Regions from separate parts of the Streptomyces sp. NPDC051987 genome, predicted to be linked through region 2. Evidence: predicted binding sites of a transcription regulator. Region 2 holds the regulator's gene; the other holds the start of a gene.
The links. The regulator HrcA, encoded in region 2, represses chaperone genes, less so after heat shock. The targets are predictions, from matches to a motif close to TTNGCACTCNGNNNNNCNGAGTGCNAA.
Positions count from the first base shown of each region.

Region 1: groL (chaperonin GroEL) is a predicted target of HrcA. The motif match lies at 2,441-2,467, and genes of this name have one in related genera.

Region 1 is NZ_JBFAXI010000003.1:35,736-44,056, reverse strand. Features, by position in the region: gene thrC (threonine synthase) at 19-1,302, shown strand; gene AB0M11_RS02180 (MoaD/ThiS family protein) at 1,346-1,621, shown strand; gene AB0M11_RS02175 (cold-shock protein) at 2,090-2,296, shown strand; gene groL (chaperonin GroEL) at 2,630-4,252, shown strand; gene AB0M11_RS02165 (NADH:flavin oxidoreductase) at 4,541-5,668, shown strand; gene AB0M11_RS02160 (helix-turn-helix domain-containing GNAT family N-acetyltransferase) at 5,679-6,584, opposite strand; gene AB0M11_RS02155 (hypothetical protein) at 6,618-7,196, opposite strand; gene AB0M11_RS02150 (hypothetical protein) at 7,240-7,368, opposite strand; partial or broken gene AB0M11_RS02145 (hypothetical protein) at 7,437-7,769, opposite strand; gene AB0M11_RS02140 (DUF397 domain-containing protein) at 8,047-8,262, opposite strand; gene AB0M11_RS02135 (helix-turn-helix transcriptional regulator) at 8,246-8,321, opposite strand, start outside.
Region 2 is NZ_JBFAXI010000085.1:2,511-10,831, reverse strand. Features, by position in the region: gene AB0M11_RS32300 (nitronate monooxygenase) at 1-540, opposite strand, end outside; gene dnaJ (molecular chaperone DnaJ) at 856-1,992, opposite strand; gene hrcA (heat-inducible transcriptional repressor HrcA) at 1,993-3,009, opposite strand; gene AB0M11_RS32285 (MBL fold metallo-hydrolase) at 3,208-3,930, shown strand; gene AB0M11_RS32280 (DUF3097 domain-containing protein) at 3,965-4,771, shown strand; gene hemW (radical SAM family heme chaperone HemW) at 4,794-6,026, opposite strand; gene AB0M11_RS32270 (SpoIIE family protein phosphatase) at 6,277-8,321, opposite strand, start outside.

The sequences.
Region 1 (8,321 bases), on a different contig from region 2:
GAAAGGGCCTCGCCTCACATGGCTGTGCAGACTGTTGCAAGCACCACGGATTCCACCGTCGACCTCGGTCCCGCCGCTGCCCTCAGCTGCCGCGAGTGCGGTCACCGGGTGCCGCTCGGCCCGGTGTTCGCCTGCGAGGAGTGTTTCGGCCCGCTGGAGATCGCGTACGACTTCTCGGCCTACGACACCGAGGAGCTCCGCAAGCGGATCGAGGCGGGCCCCACGAACATCTGGCGCTACGCGCCGCTGCTGCCCGTCCCGGCGGACGTGGCGACCAAGCCGAACATCAACCCCGGCTGGACCAAGCTGGTCAAGGCCGACAACCTGGCCCGCGAGCTCGGGGTGACCGGCGGGCTGTACGTGAAGGACGACTCCGGCAACCCGACGCACTCCTTCAAGGACCGCGTCGTCGCCCAGGCCGTCGAGGCCGCCCGCGCCTTCGGCTACACCACCCTCTCCTGCTCCTCCACCGGCAACCTGGCCGGCGCGGTCGGTGCCGCCGCCGCCCGCGCCGGCTTCCGCTCGTGCGTGTTCATCCCGCACGACCTGGAGCAGGGCAAGGTCGTCATGGCCGCGATCTACGGCGGCGAGCTCGTCGGCATCGAGGGCAACTACGACGACGTGAACCGTTTCTGTTCCGAGCTGATCGGCGACTCGGCCGGCGAGGGCTGGGGCTTCGTCAACGTCAACCTGCGGCCGTACTACGCGGAGGGCTCCAAGACCCTGGCGTACGAGATCTGCGAGCAGCTCGGCTGGGAGATCCCGGACCAGCTGGTCATCCCGATCGCCTCCGGCTCGCAGCTCACGAAGATCGACAAGGGTCTGCAGGAGCTGATCAAGCTCGGCCTGGTCGAGGACAAGCCGTACAAGATCTTCGGCGCCCAGGCCGAGGGGTGCTCGCCGGTCTCGGTGGCCTACAAGGCGGGCCACGACGTGGTGCGGCCGCAGAAGCCGAACACCATCGCCAAGTCGCTGGCCATCGGCAACCCGGCCGACGGGCCGTACGTCCTGGACGTCGCGCGCCGTACCGGCGGTGCGGTGGAGGACGTCACCGACGAGCAGGTCGTCGACGCCATCAAGCTGCTCGCGCGGACCGAGGGAATCTTCGCGGAAACCGCCGGCGGGGTGACGGTTGGAGTCACCAAAAAGCTCATTGAGAATGGGTTGATTGATCCGGCGAAGTCGGTCGTTGTACTCAACACCGGTGATGGACTGAAGACGCTGGACGCGGTCGCGGGCACCGGGCTCACCGCCACCATTCGCCCGAATCTGGAGTCTTTCCGTGCGGCCGGGCTCGCCTGAGTCCCCGAGAATTAGGGCGTTGCCCAGACCGGAGGTCAAAAACGTGAGCGTCACCGTTCGCATCCCCACCATCCTGCGCACCTACACCGGCGGTCAGGCCGAAGTCACCGCAGAAGGCACCACCCTGGGCGAGGTCATCTCGGACCTGGAGAAGAACCACACCGGGATCTCCGCGCGCGTCCTCGACGACCAGGGCAAGCTGCGCCGTTTCGTCAACGTGTACGTCAACGACGACGACGTCCGCTTCGAGCAGGGCCTGGAGACCGCCACGCCCGACGGCGCCGGCGTCTCCATCATCCCGGCCGTGGCCGGCGGCTGACCTGGCCCCTCTCGTGACGTGATGGCCGAATGACCGAACATTACCTTCGGTAATGGCCCTCACCGACTGTTCACTTGATTGCCCCCTCCGTGAGAGAAGCGGAGGGGGCAATTCTGTGTGGTTGAGCGCGGTACAGTTGGGGAACGCGGTCCCGATCTCCAGGTCGGGGGCCCTGTATTCGACACCGCAGGCCCGGCAAGAAGTAGCCAAAGTGCGTGGGTTATATGCGGCTTTTGTGGCCTTTGTGGGGCCCGACTTGCCCTGAATTCGGCCGAATTCTTGCTACATTCCGGACCCCTTCCGTCCAGAATTCTCGTCCGATTGACCTGTTGCAGACGGCAGTTGGACAGATACATTCAGCCGCGGTCGACGCGTTCCGGCGCACGCCCCCAACCAATGGGGGGTGAGGTCTGACCCGGATCCGCGAAGTGTGGATCTGTGCAAGGGCCAGTAATAGGGGAGTTAGGCATGGCTCAGGGCACCGTCAAGTGGTTCAACGCGGAGAAGGGGTACGGCTTCATCGCGGTCGACGGTGGTGCGGATGTTTTCGTCCACTACAGCGCGATTCAGATGGACGGCTACCGCACCCTGGAAGAGGGTCAGCGGGTCGATTTCGAGATCTCGCAGGGCCAGAAGGGGCCGCAGGCGGACATGGTCCGACTGGCGACCAGCTGAAGCACGCGCCGACTGACAGCGACGTTCTTCTGTACTTCTTCGAAGGGCTCGTGCCTCCCGGGGCACGAGCCCTTCGGCATGCCCGGCGCATGCCCGGCGCATGCCCGGGAGGGCCTGACTCCAGGGGTCGATACCGGGCAGGCGCTTGCACTCGGCATGGGCGAGTGCTAATCATTGGCGTTAGCACTCTGAAGGTGAGAGTGACAACGAAGGACCGGGTCGGTGAGGCCCGCAGGCCGGGTGGGGCAAGGAACCCACGGGCCGGCGAGCCGTCCGTCGCGGGCGCGGGCGCGGTCCGAAGACTCACCCCCAGTCCTGGAGGGACCACTTCACATGGCCAAGATCATCGCGTTCGACGAGGAGGCGCGGCGCGGCCTTGAGCGCGGTATGAACCAGCTCGCCGACGCCGTCAAGGTCACCCTCGGCCCCAAGGGCCGCAACGTCGTCCTTGAGAAGAAGTGGGGCGCCCCCACGATCACCAACGATGGTGTGTCCATCGCCAAGGAGATCGAGCTGGAGGACCCGTACGAGAAGATCGGCGCCGAGCTGGTCAAGGAAGTCGCCAAGAAGACGGACGACGTCGCCGGTGACGGTACGACCACCGCGACCGTGCTCGCCCAGGCCCTGGTCCGCGAGGGCCTGCGCAACGTGGCCGCCGGTGCCAACCCGATGGCCCTGAAGCGCGGTATCGAGAAGGCCGTCGAGGCCGTCTCCGGTGCCCTGCTGGAGCAGGCGAAGGACGTCGAGACCAAGGAGCAGATCGCCTCCACGGCCTCCATCTCCGCCGCCGACACCCAGATCGGCGAGCTGATCGCCGAGGCCATGGACAAGGTCGGCAAGGAAGGCGTCATCACCGTCGAGGAGTCCCAGACCTTCGGTCTGGAGCTGGAGCTCACCGAGGGTATGCGCTTCGACAAGGGCTACATCTCGGCGTACTTCGCCACCGACATGGAGCGTATGGAGGCGTCCCTCGACGACCCGTACATCCTGATCGCCAACTCCAAGATCGGCTCCGTCAAGGACCTGCTCCCGCTGCTGGAGAAGGTCATGCAGTCGGGCAAGCCGCTGCTGATCATCGCCGAGGACGTCGAGGGCGAGGCCCTGTCGACCCTGGTCGTCAACAAGATCCGCGGCACCTTCAAGTCCGTCGCCGTCAAGGCCCCGGGCTTCGGCGACCGCCGCAAGGCGATGCTGAACGACATCGCCATCCTCACCGGCGGCGAGGTCATCTCCGAGGAGGTCGGTCTCAAGCTGGAGAACACGACCCTCGACCTGCTGGGCCGCGCCCGCAAGGTGGTCATCACCAAGGACGAGACCACCATCGTCGACGGTGCCGGCTCCACCGAGCAGGTCCAGGGCCGGGTCAACCAGATCCGCGCCGAGATCGAGCAGTCCGACTCGGACTACGACCGCGAGAAGCTCCAGGAGCGCCTGGCGAAGCTCGCCGGTGGCGTCGCCGTCATCAAGGCGGGTGCCGCGACCGAGGTCGAGCTCAAGGAGCGCAAGCACCGCATCGAGGACGCCGTGCGCAACGCCAAGGCGGCCGTCGAGGAGGGCATCGTCGCCGGTGGTGGCGTGGCCCTGCTGCAGGCCTCCTCGGTCTTCGAGAAGCTGGAGCTGGACGGTGACGAGGCGACCGGCGCGCAGGCCGTGAAGCTCGCCCTGGAGGCCCCGCTGAAGCAGATCGCCGTGAACGCCGGCCTCGAAGGCGGCGTCGTGGTGGAGAAGGTCCGCTCCCTCACCCCGGGTCACGGCCTGAACGCCGCGACCGGTGAGTACGTCGACCTGGTCGCCGAGGGCATCATCGACCCGGCGAAGGTGACCCGCTCTGCCCTGCAGAACGCCGCCTCCATCGCCGCGCTGTTCCTCACCACCGAGGCCGTCATCGCCGACAAGCCGGAGAAGGCCGCCGCGGCCGCTCCGGGCGGCATGCCGGGCGGTGACATGGACTTCTGAGCCTGACGGCTCGGAATTTCTGAGCCTGACGGCTCGGATGTCCTGACGCAGCACCGAGGGCGGCATCCCCTGTTCGACAGGGGATGCCGCCCTTCGGCGTTCCCGCGACGGCCACGGGACCGCGGTCCTCGTGTCCTGGGTCACACGGCAACGGCGGGGGAGCGGGAATGCGCACCCCGGGCTGATCGTTCTCCCAGAGGAGCACTCGATGCGTGTGCACATACCGACCGGTACCGGACCTGGGTGAACCGCCCGGGTTCCCGCCCCCCCTCACGAGGAGACCCCCACGTGACCGTCACCACGTCCCCCGCCTCCCGCGCGGCCGAGATCCTCTCCCGTCCCATCGTCCTGAACGGGCTCACGGTCCCCAACCGGATCGTGATGGCCCCGATGACCCGCCAGTTCAGCCCCGGCGGCGTGCCCGGCGACGACGTGGTCTCGTACTACGCCCGCCGGGCCGCCGCCGGTGTCGGTCTGATCGTCACCGAGGGGACGTACGTCGGCCACGAGTCGGCCGGGAACAGCGACCGCGTCCCGCGGTTCCACGGCGAGGAGCAGCTGGCGGGCTGGGCGAAGGTCGCCGAGGGGGTGCACGCGGCCGGCGGCACGATCGTCCCGCAGCTCTGGCACATCGGCATGGTCCGCAAGCAGGGCCAGGCGCCCTACGCGGACGCCCCCGCCGTCGGCCCCTCCGGCGTCCGTCTGGACGGCGCCGAGGGCGAGGGCCGGGCGATGACCCAGCAGGACCTCGACGATGTCGTCCGCGCGTTCGCCGAGGCCGCGGCCGCCGCCGAGCGCACCGGCTTCGACGGCGTCGAGCTGCACGGCGCCCACGGCTACCTGATCGACCAGTTCCTGTGGGCGGGCACCAACCGCCGCACCGACGCGTACGGCGGCGACCCGGTCGCCCGCACGAAGTTCGCGGCGGAGATCGTGGCCGCCGTCCGTGCGTCGGTCTCCCCGGAGTTCCCCGTCATCTTCCGCTTCTCGCAGTGGAAGTCCGACAACTACGACGCCCGGCTCGCCGAGACCCCCGAGGAGCTGGAGGCGGTCCTCACCCCGCTGGCCGCCGCCGGCGTCGACGTCTTCCACGCCTCCACGCGCCGCTACTGGCTCCCCGAGTTCGAGGGTTCCGACCTGAACCTGGCCGGCTGGACCAAGAAGCTCACCGGCAGGCCCACCATCACCGTCGGCTCCGTCGGCCTGGACGGCGAGTTCCTCAAGGCGTTCGCCGGTGAGGGCGCCACGACCAGGGGCATCGACGACCTCCTCGACAGCCTGGAGCGCGAGGAGTACGACATGGTCGCCGTCGGCCGCGCCCTGCTGCAGGACCCCGAGTGGGCGGCGAAGGTCCTCGGCGGCCGCGCGGACGAGCTGAAGCCGTTCGACGGGGCGGCGCTGAAGACGCTGAGCTGAGCCGGTTCCGTCACGGCCGCTCGGCCGACGGCGCGGTGATCCGCTTCTCGAACCAGTGGTGGGCGTAGGGCTCGTCGTTGAAGGCCGGGACCTCCTCGAAGCCGAAGGAGTGGTAGAGGCTGATCGCCGAGGTGAGCGTCTTGTTGGTGTCCAGGCGCAGGGTGTCGTGGCCGTGCCGGGCGGCCCGCGCCTCCAGTTCGGTCAGGAACCGGCGGGCGAGCCCGAGCCGGCGGGCCCGCGGGTCGACCCACATGCGCTTGATCTCCGCCGGAGCATCGGACGGCAGCTTCACCCCCGCGCAGCCGACGGGTTCGCCGTGCAGCCGGGCGACCAGGAACAGGCCGCGCGGGGGCCGCAGTTCACCGGCGTCGGGCAGCAGGCTGCGGGCGGGGTCGAAGCCGGTGTCGAAGCGCTCCTGCAGTTCGGCGAAGTAGGCCAGCAGGCAGTGCCGGGCGTCGGGGTGATCGGGGTCGACGGTGTCGAGGGTGACCGTGCTGGCGGTCAGCAGCCGGTCGACCTCGGCCATGGCCGCCACCAGCCGGGCGCGCTGCGCGGTGTTGAGCGGCTGGAGGAGGGAACCGGCCAGGTCGTCGCTGCGGTCGTCGAGCAGGGCGCGCTCCGCCCGCCCCTTCTCGGTCAGCCGCACGGTGCGCACCCGCCTGTCCTCGGGGTGCGGCTCCACCGCCACCAGGCCGTCGCTCTCCAGGGAACGCAGCAGCCGGCTGACGTACCCGGAGTCGAGCCCGAGTCGCTCACGCAGCCGCCGCACGTCCTGGTCCCGCTCGCCGATCTCCCAGAGCAGCCGTGCCTCGCCGATCGGCCGGTCACGGCCCAGGTAGCGGTCGTGGAGCACGCCCACGCGCTCGGTGACGGTGCGGTTGAACCGCCGGACCTGCTCGATCTGCGCCTCATCCATTCTCTGACTTTAGTCAGAGAAGCTGGGGGCTGCCTAGAGATTGCCCAGGGGCTCGATGTCCACGTGCACCGGGGTGCCCCACACGCGCAGCACCTCGTAGTCGGTGAACTCGTGCACCAGTCGGTAGGCCATGGCCGGCCGTGACCCGCGCCGCTGGGCGGCCAGATACAGCTCGGCCTCCCGCCGGTCGCGCCGGGGGGTGCCGCACAGCTCCCACTCCCTGCCGTTCCACGCTTCCGGCAGCCAGCGCTGCTGGGGCTGCGGCCGGTCGGCGCGCACGCCGTACCGGGACATGGACGGACCGGCGGCCTCTCCCGGCGTGGACGGCCGGGGCCCGCCGCCGTACTCGGACCGGCGCGCCGCCCGCCGCCGCGTCTCGCACAGCAGGCACAGGTCCGGGGCGCTCTCGTCCACGGGCCCCTGCGGATGCTCGGCGCACCGGGTGGTGGGCGCGGCCGCGCTGACGCTCTCCTCCAGCAGGTCGAGCGCGCGCCGCAGGTCGTCCTTCACCTCGTGCAGCTTGGCGTCGGGCGTGTCGCCGGTCAGGGCCTCCCCGTGCTCACCGAGCAGACGAAGGGCCCGGCCCAGGGCGGTGAGCTGGGAGTGGTTCATGGGGACCAGGGTGGCACACGGCGCTGACAACGCCCTGTGAAGGTCAGTACGCGTATGTCTTGAGTGGCTCGGTGTCGAGAGTGACGCTCACAGGCGGCGGAAGTTCGACGGTGGCGCCCCAGGGATGCGCGAGCGTCTGGCGGTAGCGGCCGTCCTTGGGCTCGCTGTGCACGACGACTGTGCAGTTGTCGCGGTCGATGAGGAGGTAGACGGGGATGTTGGCTTCCGCGTAGCCGACGGGCCTCGCGTGAACGCCGCCCACCAGTCATCGTCGCGTGCGGTACGGAACCACCACGATCGGGTGATCCAGCGACGACTTCCCGACTCGGCCAGATGTTCCCGGCCCCGCCTCAAATGCCCTGCCCGCTGGAGGTTGTTCAGGGCCGTCCGGAGGGCGCACTGCCCGTACGGGAGCTGCTTGGCCAGCGTCTTCACGGAGATGTCGGCGCCCTCGGGGAGCCGGTCGACGTACGCGGCGATGGCGGCTTCGCGCGGGGGGAGGTGGGCGAAGTCGTGCGCGGAGCGGCGGTGTTGGTCCGGCGCTGACCGCTTTCCGTACCCCGGGTTGGCCATGGGGTGCGGGGCGGCGTGCGCGGGCACGGGGGCAGCACTAAGCTGGCTGTCAGCCATGGGATCGCTGTTTCCGATCTCGTTGGTCAAGCCCCCGCAGGTGTTGCTAGCGCCTGGCGGGGGCTGTTTCGTTCGTTGTGCGGGCACGCTAGACGATCGTGACTGTGCGTGGCAAACCGAACGCGTCAAGTCAACGCGCCGGGTGGGAGGGTGGGTTGAGGCCCTCCCACCATTCCTTGAAAAAGGGGCTCGGGGCTGGGCGCCCGAGGCTCAAGCCGGCTCAAACGCCGTGGCCCTTGAGGTTTTCGACGAAGGCTGACCACGCTTCCGCCCGGAACACGAGCTCCGGGCCGCGGGGTGCCATTTTGGAGTCGCGGACGGGGATGAGGGCGGGGTGCGCGTCGGAGACTTCGAGGCAGTCGCCGCCCTGTCCGCCGCTGTAGCTGGACTTTCGCCATGTGGCGATGCTCGGGTCGTACTCAGGCAAGTTCCTCATGCTCGTAATCCTGCGCCGCCGACTCGATCAAGACCAGGGAATCCGATGGAGAAAGGGAA
Region 2 (8,321 bases):
CTGGTGGCCGCCGGCCTCCACGCCCTGCGCGATCACCGCGTCGGCCCCGGCCCGCTCGACGGCGAGGGCCTCCTCGACGGTGGTGGCGGTGACCAGAGTGACCGTACCGGCCCGCCGCAGGGAGTCCAGCACCTCCGGCACCGGCACCCCGAAGTGGAACGAGGCCGCCGCCACCGGGTTGTCCAGCAGCACGGCCAGCTTGGCCTCGTACCCGTCGTCCCGGCCGCTGTCCGGGTCGCCCAGCTCGGTCTCGTACCAGGCGGCCTCACCGGCGAGCTGATGCGCGTAGACCTCCACGGCGCCGGACTCGGCGTACTCCGGCTGCGGCATGAAGAGGTTCACGCCGAAGGGACGCCCGGTCAGCCCGCGCAACTGCTTGATCTCCTGGTACATCCCGTCGGCGGTCTTGTACCCGGCGGCGAGGAACCCCAGCCCGCCCGCCTCGGACACGGCGGCGGCGAGCTGCGGGACGGAGATCCCGCCCGCCATGGGGGCCTGCACGATCGGAATGGGGAAGAGATCGGTCAGTGCGGAGGACATGACGGCATGTTGTCACGTCCTCCGAACAAGACCGAATCGGACCGCCCCATTGGCACATGCCAGAAATCTCCCCGACCGGACACCCGACATGGCCCCCCGACCGACCGAGCCGCGGGGGGCTACGGCGCCCCTCGACCGACCGCGTCGGAGAGCCGACGGCGCCACTCGACCGACCGACCCGGGGAGCCGACGGCGCCTTTTGACGAACCGCGTCGGGTGGTGGGTGGGTGACGGTCCCGGGGTCCAGGGGGCGGAGCCCCCTGGCGGGGTCGAAGGGGCGGAGCCCCTTCACGGCACGCCGCCGACGGCCCCGGCTCAGCGCCCGTTGAACGCGTCCTTCAGCCGGCTGAACAGTCCTTGCTGACCGGGCTGGAACTGCCCCTGCGGCCGCTCCTCCCCGCGCAGCTTCGCCAGCTCCCTCAGCAACCGCTCCTGCTCGGGGTCCAGCTTCGTCGGCGTCGTCACCTCGACGTGCACGACCAGGTCGCCCCGGCCCCCGCCCCGCAGGTGCGTCACCCCGCGCCCGTGCAGCGGAATCGACTGCCCGGACTGGGTGCCGGGCCGGATGTCGACCTCCTCCAGCCCGTCCAGCGTCTCCAGCGGCACCTTCGTGCCGAGCGACGCCGCCGTCATCGGGATCGTCACCGTGCAGTGCAGGTCGTCCCCGCGCCGCTGGAACGTGGAGTGCGGCAGCTCGTGGATCTCGACGTACAGGTCACCGGCGGGACCGCCGCCCGGCCCGACCTCGCCCTCGCCGGCGAGCTGGATGCGCGTGCCGTTGTCGACACCGGCCGGGATCTTCACGGTCAGCGTCCGCCGCGACCGGACCCGCCCGTCACCGGCGCACTCGGGGCACGGCGTCGGCACGACGGTCCCGAACCCCTGGCACTGCGGGCAGGGCCGGGAGGTCATGACCTGCCCGAGGAAGGACCGCGTCACCTGCGAGACCTCACCACGGCCCCGGCACATGTCACACGTCTGGGCGGAGGTGCCCGGCGCCGCGCCCTCACCGTTGCAGGTGTTGCAGACGATCGCCGTGTCGACCTGGATGTCCTTGGTCGTGCCGAAGGCCGCCTCGTCGAGCTCGACCTCGATCCGGATCATCGCGTCCTGGCCGCGCCGCGTACGCGACCTCGGCCCGCGCTGGGACGCCGTACCGAAGAACGCGTCCATGATGTCCGAGAAGTTGCCGAACCCGCCGGCCCCGAAACCCCCGGCGCCCGCGCCGCCGCTCTGCGAGAGCGGATCGCCGCCGAGGTCGTAGACCTGCTTCTTCTGCGGGTCGGAGAGCACCTCGTAGGCGGCGTTGATCTCCTTGAACCGCTCCTGGGTCTTCGGATCCGGATTGACGTCCGGGTGCAGCTCGCGCGCGAGCCGCCGGAAGGCCTTCTTGATCTCTTCCTGCGACGCGTCGCGGCGCACGCCGAGAACGGCGTAGTAGTCCGTGGCCACTTACGACTCCGCCAGGATCTGTCCGACGTACCGTGCCACCGCTCGTACCGCTCCCATCGTTCCCGGGTAATCCATGCGGGTCGGTCCGACCACGCCGAGTTTGGCGACTGCCTCGCCGCCCGAACCGTAGCCGACCGACACCACGGACGTGGAGTTGAGTCCCTCGTAGGCGTTCTCGTGACCGATGCGTACGGTCATGCCCGAATCCCCCGCCTCGCCCATGAGCTTGAGGAGGACGACGTGCTCCTCAAGGGCCTCCAGGACGGGCCGGATGGTGAGGGGAAAGTCATGCCCGAAGCGGGTGAGATTGGCGGTGCCGCCGATCATCAGCCGCTCCTCGTTCTCCTCGACGAGCGTCTCCAGCAGGGTGGAGAGCACCGCCGAGACCGCGCCCCGGTCCTCGACCTCGAAGGCGTCCGGCAGGTCCTCCACCAGCCGGGGCACGTCCGAGAACCGGCGGCCCGCGACCCTGCTGTTCAGCCGGGCCCGCAGGTCCGCCAGAGACGTCTCCCCGAAGGGCGCCGGGCAGTCGACCATCCGCTGCTCGACCCGTCCGGTGTCGGTGATCAGCACCAGCATCAGCCGGGCCGGAGCCATCGCCAGCAGTTCCACGTGCCGCACGGTCGACCGCGTCAGCGACGGGTACTGCACGACCGCCACCTGCCGGGTCAGCTGCGCCAGCAGCCGCACGGTCCGCGCCACGACGTCGTCGAGGTCGACGGCGCCGTCGAGGAAGTTCTGGATGGCCCGCCGCTCGGGCGCGCTCATCGGTTTGACGCCGGCCAGCTTGTCGACGAACAGCCGGTAGCCCTTGTCCGTGGGGATCCGCCCGGCGCTGGTGTGCGGCTGGGCGATGTACCCCTCGTCCTCCAGGGCGGCCATGTCGTTGCGGACGGTCGCCGGGGAGACCCCGAGATTGTGGCGTTCGGTCAGCGCCTTCGACCCGACCGGCTCCTCGGTGCCGACGTAGTCCTGGACGATGGCGCGCAAGACCTGAAGCCTGCGTTCACTCAGCATCCGGCGCCACACCTCCAGCAAGTCGTCCCGCGGCCTTTCGGGGCCTACGGGCCCTTCGGGTCGTTCGGGTCCTTCGGGTCTTTCGTCTGGCACTCTGCGAGTTCGAGTGCCAGCGTCCCCGGCCCAGTGTACGGCCGTGGGGTACTGACTGGGCAAGGTCGGTCGGGACCCCCGGCGTCCTACGGCTAGCGTCGCGGCATGACGGTGACTTGGGAAGAGCTGGGCTGGGAGCGGGTGGCCGACGGGGTCGGCCGGTGCCGGCTGCCGGGCTGGGACTGTACGGCGGGGCTGGTGCTGGGCGCGAGTACCGCCCTGATGGTGGACGCCGGGTCGAGCCTGGCGGAGGGCGCACGGTTGCGCGTGGAGGCGCAGGCGCTGGCCGGCCGCCGTGTGACCCATCTCGCGCTCACCCATCCGCACTTCGACCACGTCTTCGGGGCGGCCGCCTTCGCGGGCGCGGACCTGTACGCGGCGGTGGGCACGGAGGCCGTCCTCGCCCACGACCGCGAGGAACTGCGCCGGGACGCGGTCCGCAACGGCCTGCCGTCCCCGGAGGCCGAGGAGGCGGCCGACGCCCTTCCCCTGCCGCGCCACCTGGTCTCCGGCGAGTGGACCCTCGACCTGGGCGACGGCCGGCAGGCCCTGCTCGCCAACGTCGGTCCCGGCCACACCGCCCACGACCTCGCCGTCCTGGTCCCCGGTGACCCGGAGGTGGTGTTCTGCGGCGACCTGGTGGAGGAGTCCGGCGACCCGCAGGCCGGCCCCGACGCCGTGCCGTCCCGGTGGCCCGCGGCCCTGGACCGCCTGCTCCGCCTCGGCGGCCCGCACGCCCTGTACGTGCCCGGTCACGGAGCGGTGGTCGACGCGGCGTTCGTGCGGGCCCAGCGCGACGCCCTGGCGGCCCGCTTCGGCGTGTCGTAGGCGCACCGGCCGGGCTTCTCCTATCGTCATCCGAATGCGCCAGTACTCCGCCGACCTGACACCGCCGTGGAAGAAGCCGAAGCCGGTGCCCGAGGTGGCCGCCGAGCCCGGCCTGGTGGTGGAGGAGCCCGGTACCGGTTTCTGCGGCGCGGTGATCCGCTGCGAGGCGGGCACGGTCACCCTGGAGGACCGCTTCGGCAAGCACCGCGTCTTCCCGCTGGAGCCGCGCGGCTTCCTGCTGGAGGGCCGGGTCGTCACCCTCGTACGCCCCGCGTCCGGGGGACCGGCACGCCCCTCCCGTACCGCCTCCGGCTCGGTCGCCGTCCCCGGGGCCCGCGCGCGCGTCGCCCGCGCGGGCCGCATCTACGTCGAGGGCCGCCACGACGCGGAACTGGTCGAGAAGGTCTGGGGCGACGACCTGCGCATCGAGGGCGTGGTGGTGGAGTACCTGGAGGGCGTCGACGACCTGCCCGCCATCGTGGCCGAGTTCGCGCCCGGCCCTGACGCCCGCCTCGGTGTCCTGGTCGACCACCTGCTGCCCGGCACGAAGGAGTGGCGCATCGCCCAGTCGGTCACCAGCGACCACGCCCTGGTCGTCGGCCACCCGTACATCGACATCTGGGAGGCGGTGAAACCGTCCGCCCTGGGCATCGGCGCCTGGCCCCGCGTCCCGCACGGCCAGGACTGGAAGACCGGCGTGTGCCGGGCCCTGGGCTGGCCCGCGGACAACACGGGCGCGGTGTGGCAGGCCATCCTCGCGCGCGTGGGCTCCTACAAGGACCTGGAGCCGGAGCTGCTGGGATGTGTCGAGCGTCTCATCGACCACGTGACCGTGCCCTGACGCCTGCCGTGCCGCGGGGCCCTCAGTCCACCAGGTCCCGCACCACCGCGTCCGCCAGCAACCGCCCGCGCAGCGTCAGCACGGCCCGCCCCTCGCCGTACGCCGCCTGCTCCAGCAGGCCGTCCGACAGCGCCCGGCGCGACGCCTCAAGCCCCTCCTGCTTGAGCAGCCCCAGCGGCACCCCCTCCCGCAGCCGCAGCTCCAGCAGGATCCGCTCCACCCGCCGGTCCTCGTCCGAGAGGACCTCCCGCCCGGCCCCCGGCGACCGCCCGGCCGCCAGGGCCGCCGCGTACGCCCCCGGGTGCTTGACGTTCCACCAGCGCACGCCGCCCACGTGCGCGTGCGCCCCCGGCCCGGCACCCCACCAGTCGGCGCCCCGCCAGTACAGCTCGTTGTGCAGGCAGCGGGCCGCCTCGGAGGTGGCCCAGTTGGACACCTCGTACCAGTCGAAGCCCGCCCCGGCCAGCACCGAGTCGGCGATCAGGTAACGGTCGGCGTGGACGTCGTCGTCGGTCATCGGGACCTCGCCGCGGCGAATCCGCCGGGCCAGCTGGGTGCCCTCCTCGACGATCAGCGCGTACGCCGACACATGGTCGGGTCCGGCGCCGATCGCCGCGTCCAGGGAGGCCCGCCAGTCGTCGTCGGACTCGCCCGGGGTGCCGTAGATCAGGTCCAGGTTCACGTGCTCGAAGCCGGCCGCGCGGGCCTCGGCGACGCACGCCTCGGGGCGCCCGGGGGTGTGGGTGCGGTCGAGGACCCGCAGCACGTGCTGCCGCGCGCTCTGCATGCCGAAGGAGATCCGGTTGAAGCCGCCCTCCCGCAGGGCCGCGAGGTAGGCCGGGTCGACCGACTCCGGGTTCGCCTCGGTCGTGACCTCCGCGTCGGCCGCGAGCCCGAACTCGTCGCGGATCGCGCCCAGCATCCGTACCAGGTCGCCGGCGGCCAGCAGCGTCGGCGTACCGCCCCCGACGAACACGGTCCGCACCTCGCGCGGGTCGTCGCCGAGGACCTTCCGCGCCAGCCTGACCTCGTCGATCACCGTGTCCGCGTAGTTGTCGCGGGAGGCCAGGACACCGCCGGTGCCGCGCAGCTCGGTCGCCGTGTAGGTGTTGAAGTCGCAGTACCCGCAGCGGGTCGCGCAGTAGGGGACGTGCAGGTAGAACCCGAGGGGGCGGGCGGCGGCACCGGCGAGCGCGGACGCGGGGAGCGCGCCGTCGTCGGGGACCGGCTCGCCGTCGGGGAGTGCGGAAGGCATGTCCTCCATTGTCCCGTACGGCTGTCCGTACGGTTGTCCCTCTGCCACCGATACGGCTGTGCGCAGGGCTGCCCCCCCTGCGGCTGTCCGCACGGCTGTCCTCCTACGGCTGCCCCGTATCGGCTGGGCCCTGCGGCTGTCGCGTGCCGGCTGGGCCCTGCGGCTGTCCCGTATCGGCTGGGCCCTGCGGCTGTCGCGTGCCGGCTGGGCCCTGCGGCTGCCCTGTATCGGCTGTGCCCTGCGGCGTCGGTCACTCCGCCTGGAGGACGAGCAGCGCCAGGTCGTCCTCCGGCTGCCCGCCGCCGAACTCGTGGACGAGCCGTCTGATCCGTTCGGCGATCAGCTCGGCGTTCAGCCCCGCGCAGCCGGCCAGCGCCCGCGCGAGCCCGTCGCCGTCGTCGAACTGAGCGGAGCCGGAGCGCCGCTCGGTGACCCCGTCGGTCACGCACAGCAGGCTGGCGCCGGGCGCGAGCTCGATGGTCTCGCTGGTGTACGTCTCGTCCTCCACGACCCCGAGCAGGGTCTGCGGGCGGGCCGCGGTACAGACCTCGCCGTCGGGGCCGAGGAGCAGCGGCAGCGGATGCCCTGCGGAGGCGAGGGTGCAGCGGACGCCACCCCCGTCGAGGGGGGTGAGCTCGCCGTACAGGAGCGAGAGGAAACGCGTCTGCGGGCCGTCGCCGGGCGGCGTGGGGCGGCCGCCGGCGGCAACCAGGGCGCGGGCGGCGGCGTCGGCGGCCTCGGTGGCGTCGTCCAGGAGGAGCTGGTTGAGCCGGTCCAGGACGTCGGCGACCCGGTACCCCTCGCGGGCCAGGAGCCGCAGCCAGGGCCGGGCCAGGCCGATGACGACGGCGGCCTCGGGACCCTTGCCCTGGACGTCGCCGACGGCGAAGCACCAGCGGCCGTCGCCCGCCGGGAAGAGGTCGTAGAAGTCGCCGCTGGGGCCGCCCTTGTCGCAGGGCTCGTAGACGAGTGCGCTGCGCACGCCCGGGATCTCCGCGACCGCGCCGGGCAGCAGCCCGCGCTGGAGGACGGCGCTGATGGTGACCTGGCGGGCGTACTGGCGGGCCGCGCCGATGGCGAGGGCGACCCGGCGGCCGAAGTCCTCCACGAGGCCGATGATCTCGTCGGGGATGCCGTCGGGTCCTGACCGGCCGATGACGAGCGTGCCGAGCGGGCGGCCGCCCGCGATCAGCCGGTAGGCGAGCGCCGAGCCGAGGGCGCCCTGCGGGCCGAGCGCCGCGCCGGGCCAGGGGTACGGCTCGGGCCCGGACCGTAACCCGCCGCGTGCGCACGGCGGGTCCTTCTCCAGGGTGCGCCGCAGCTCCTCGACGCGGGTCTCACTGCCGTGCCAGACCCGGGCCAGCCGCGGGCCGTTCTCACCGGCCGGGTCGCCCCAGCCGCCGCCGCGTCCGGTGGCCTCGTCCTCCAGCCACACCGCGCACCAGTCCGCCAGCCGCGGCACGATCAGCTGGCCGGTGAGCGCCGCCACCAGGTTCTCGTCGAGCTGCCCTGCGAGCAGGTCGGAGGCCTCGGCGAGGAAGGTCAGCGCACCCCGGTCGAGCCAGTCCCGGTCGCGTTCGGGGCGGTGGGAGCAGGCGCCGACGGTCTCCGCGACGGCGGGGGTCGCGTGCGGGGACGGGCCTCCGTGCGGGGACGAGCCTCCGTGCGGGGACGAGCCTCCGCGTGGGTTCGTGGACGTGGACGTGGAGATGGGCGTGGAGGTGGGCGTGGACGTGGAGGTGGGCGTGGGCGGCTTGGGCGCGAGGATCTCGGCGACCTTCAGCTGCTGCTCGTCGGGGAGCGTGCCGCCGGAGCCGGTCAGCCGCGCCCACACCGACTTCGCACCGGTGCGGTACGTCACCCCCCAGGACTCCGCTAGCGAGGCGACCAGCCTGAGCCCCCGCCCGAACTCGGGCGTCTCGTACGGCGTCTCGCCCGGGTGGTCGCGGGGCGCGCGGGAGGGGTGGCGGTCGGTGACCTCGACGACGAACGCCGCTTCGTCCCGCTCCTCCAGCCACCAGTCCACCTCGACGTCCGTCCCGGCGTGCACGACGGCGTTGGTGACGAGCTCGCTGACGACGACCAGGGCGTCCTCGGCGACCCGCTGCTGTTCCGGGCGGAGGAGCCCGCAGGCGGCCCACTCCTCGAAGGAGGTACGCACCAGGGCGCGGGCGGAACCGGGCGCGAGGGGGCTTCCGGGCAGGGACGCGCGCCCCTGCGCGCGCGGGCCGACGGTGTCGTACGCGGACGCCGCGTCGTGCGCAGGCGCCTCACGGACTCGGGAGACGGTCTCCC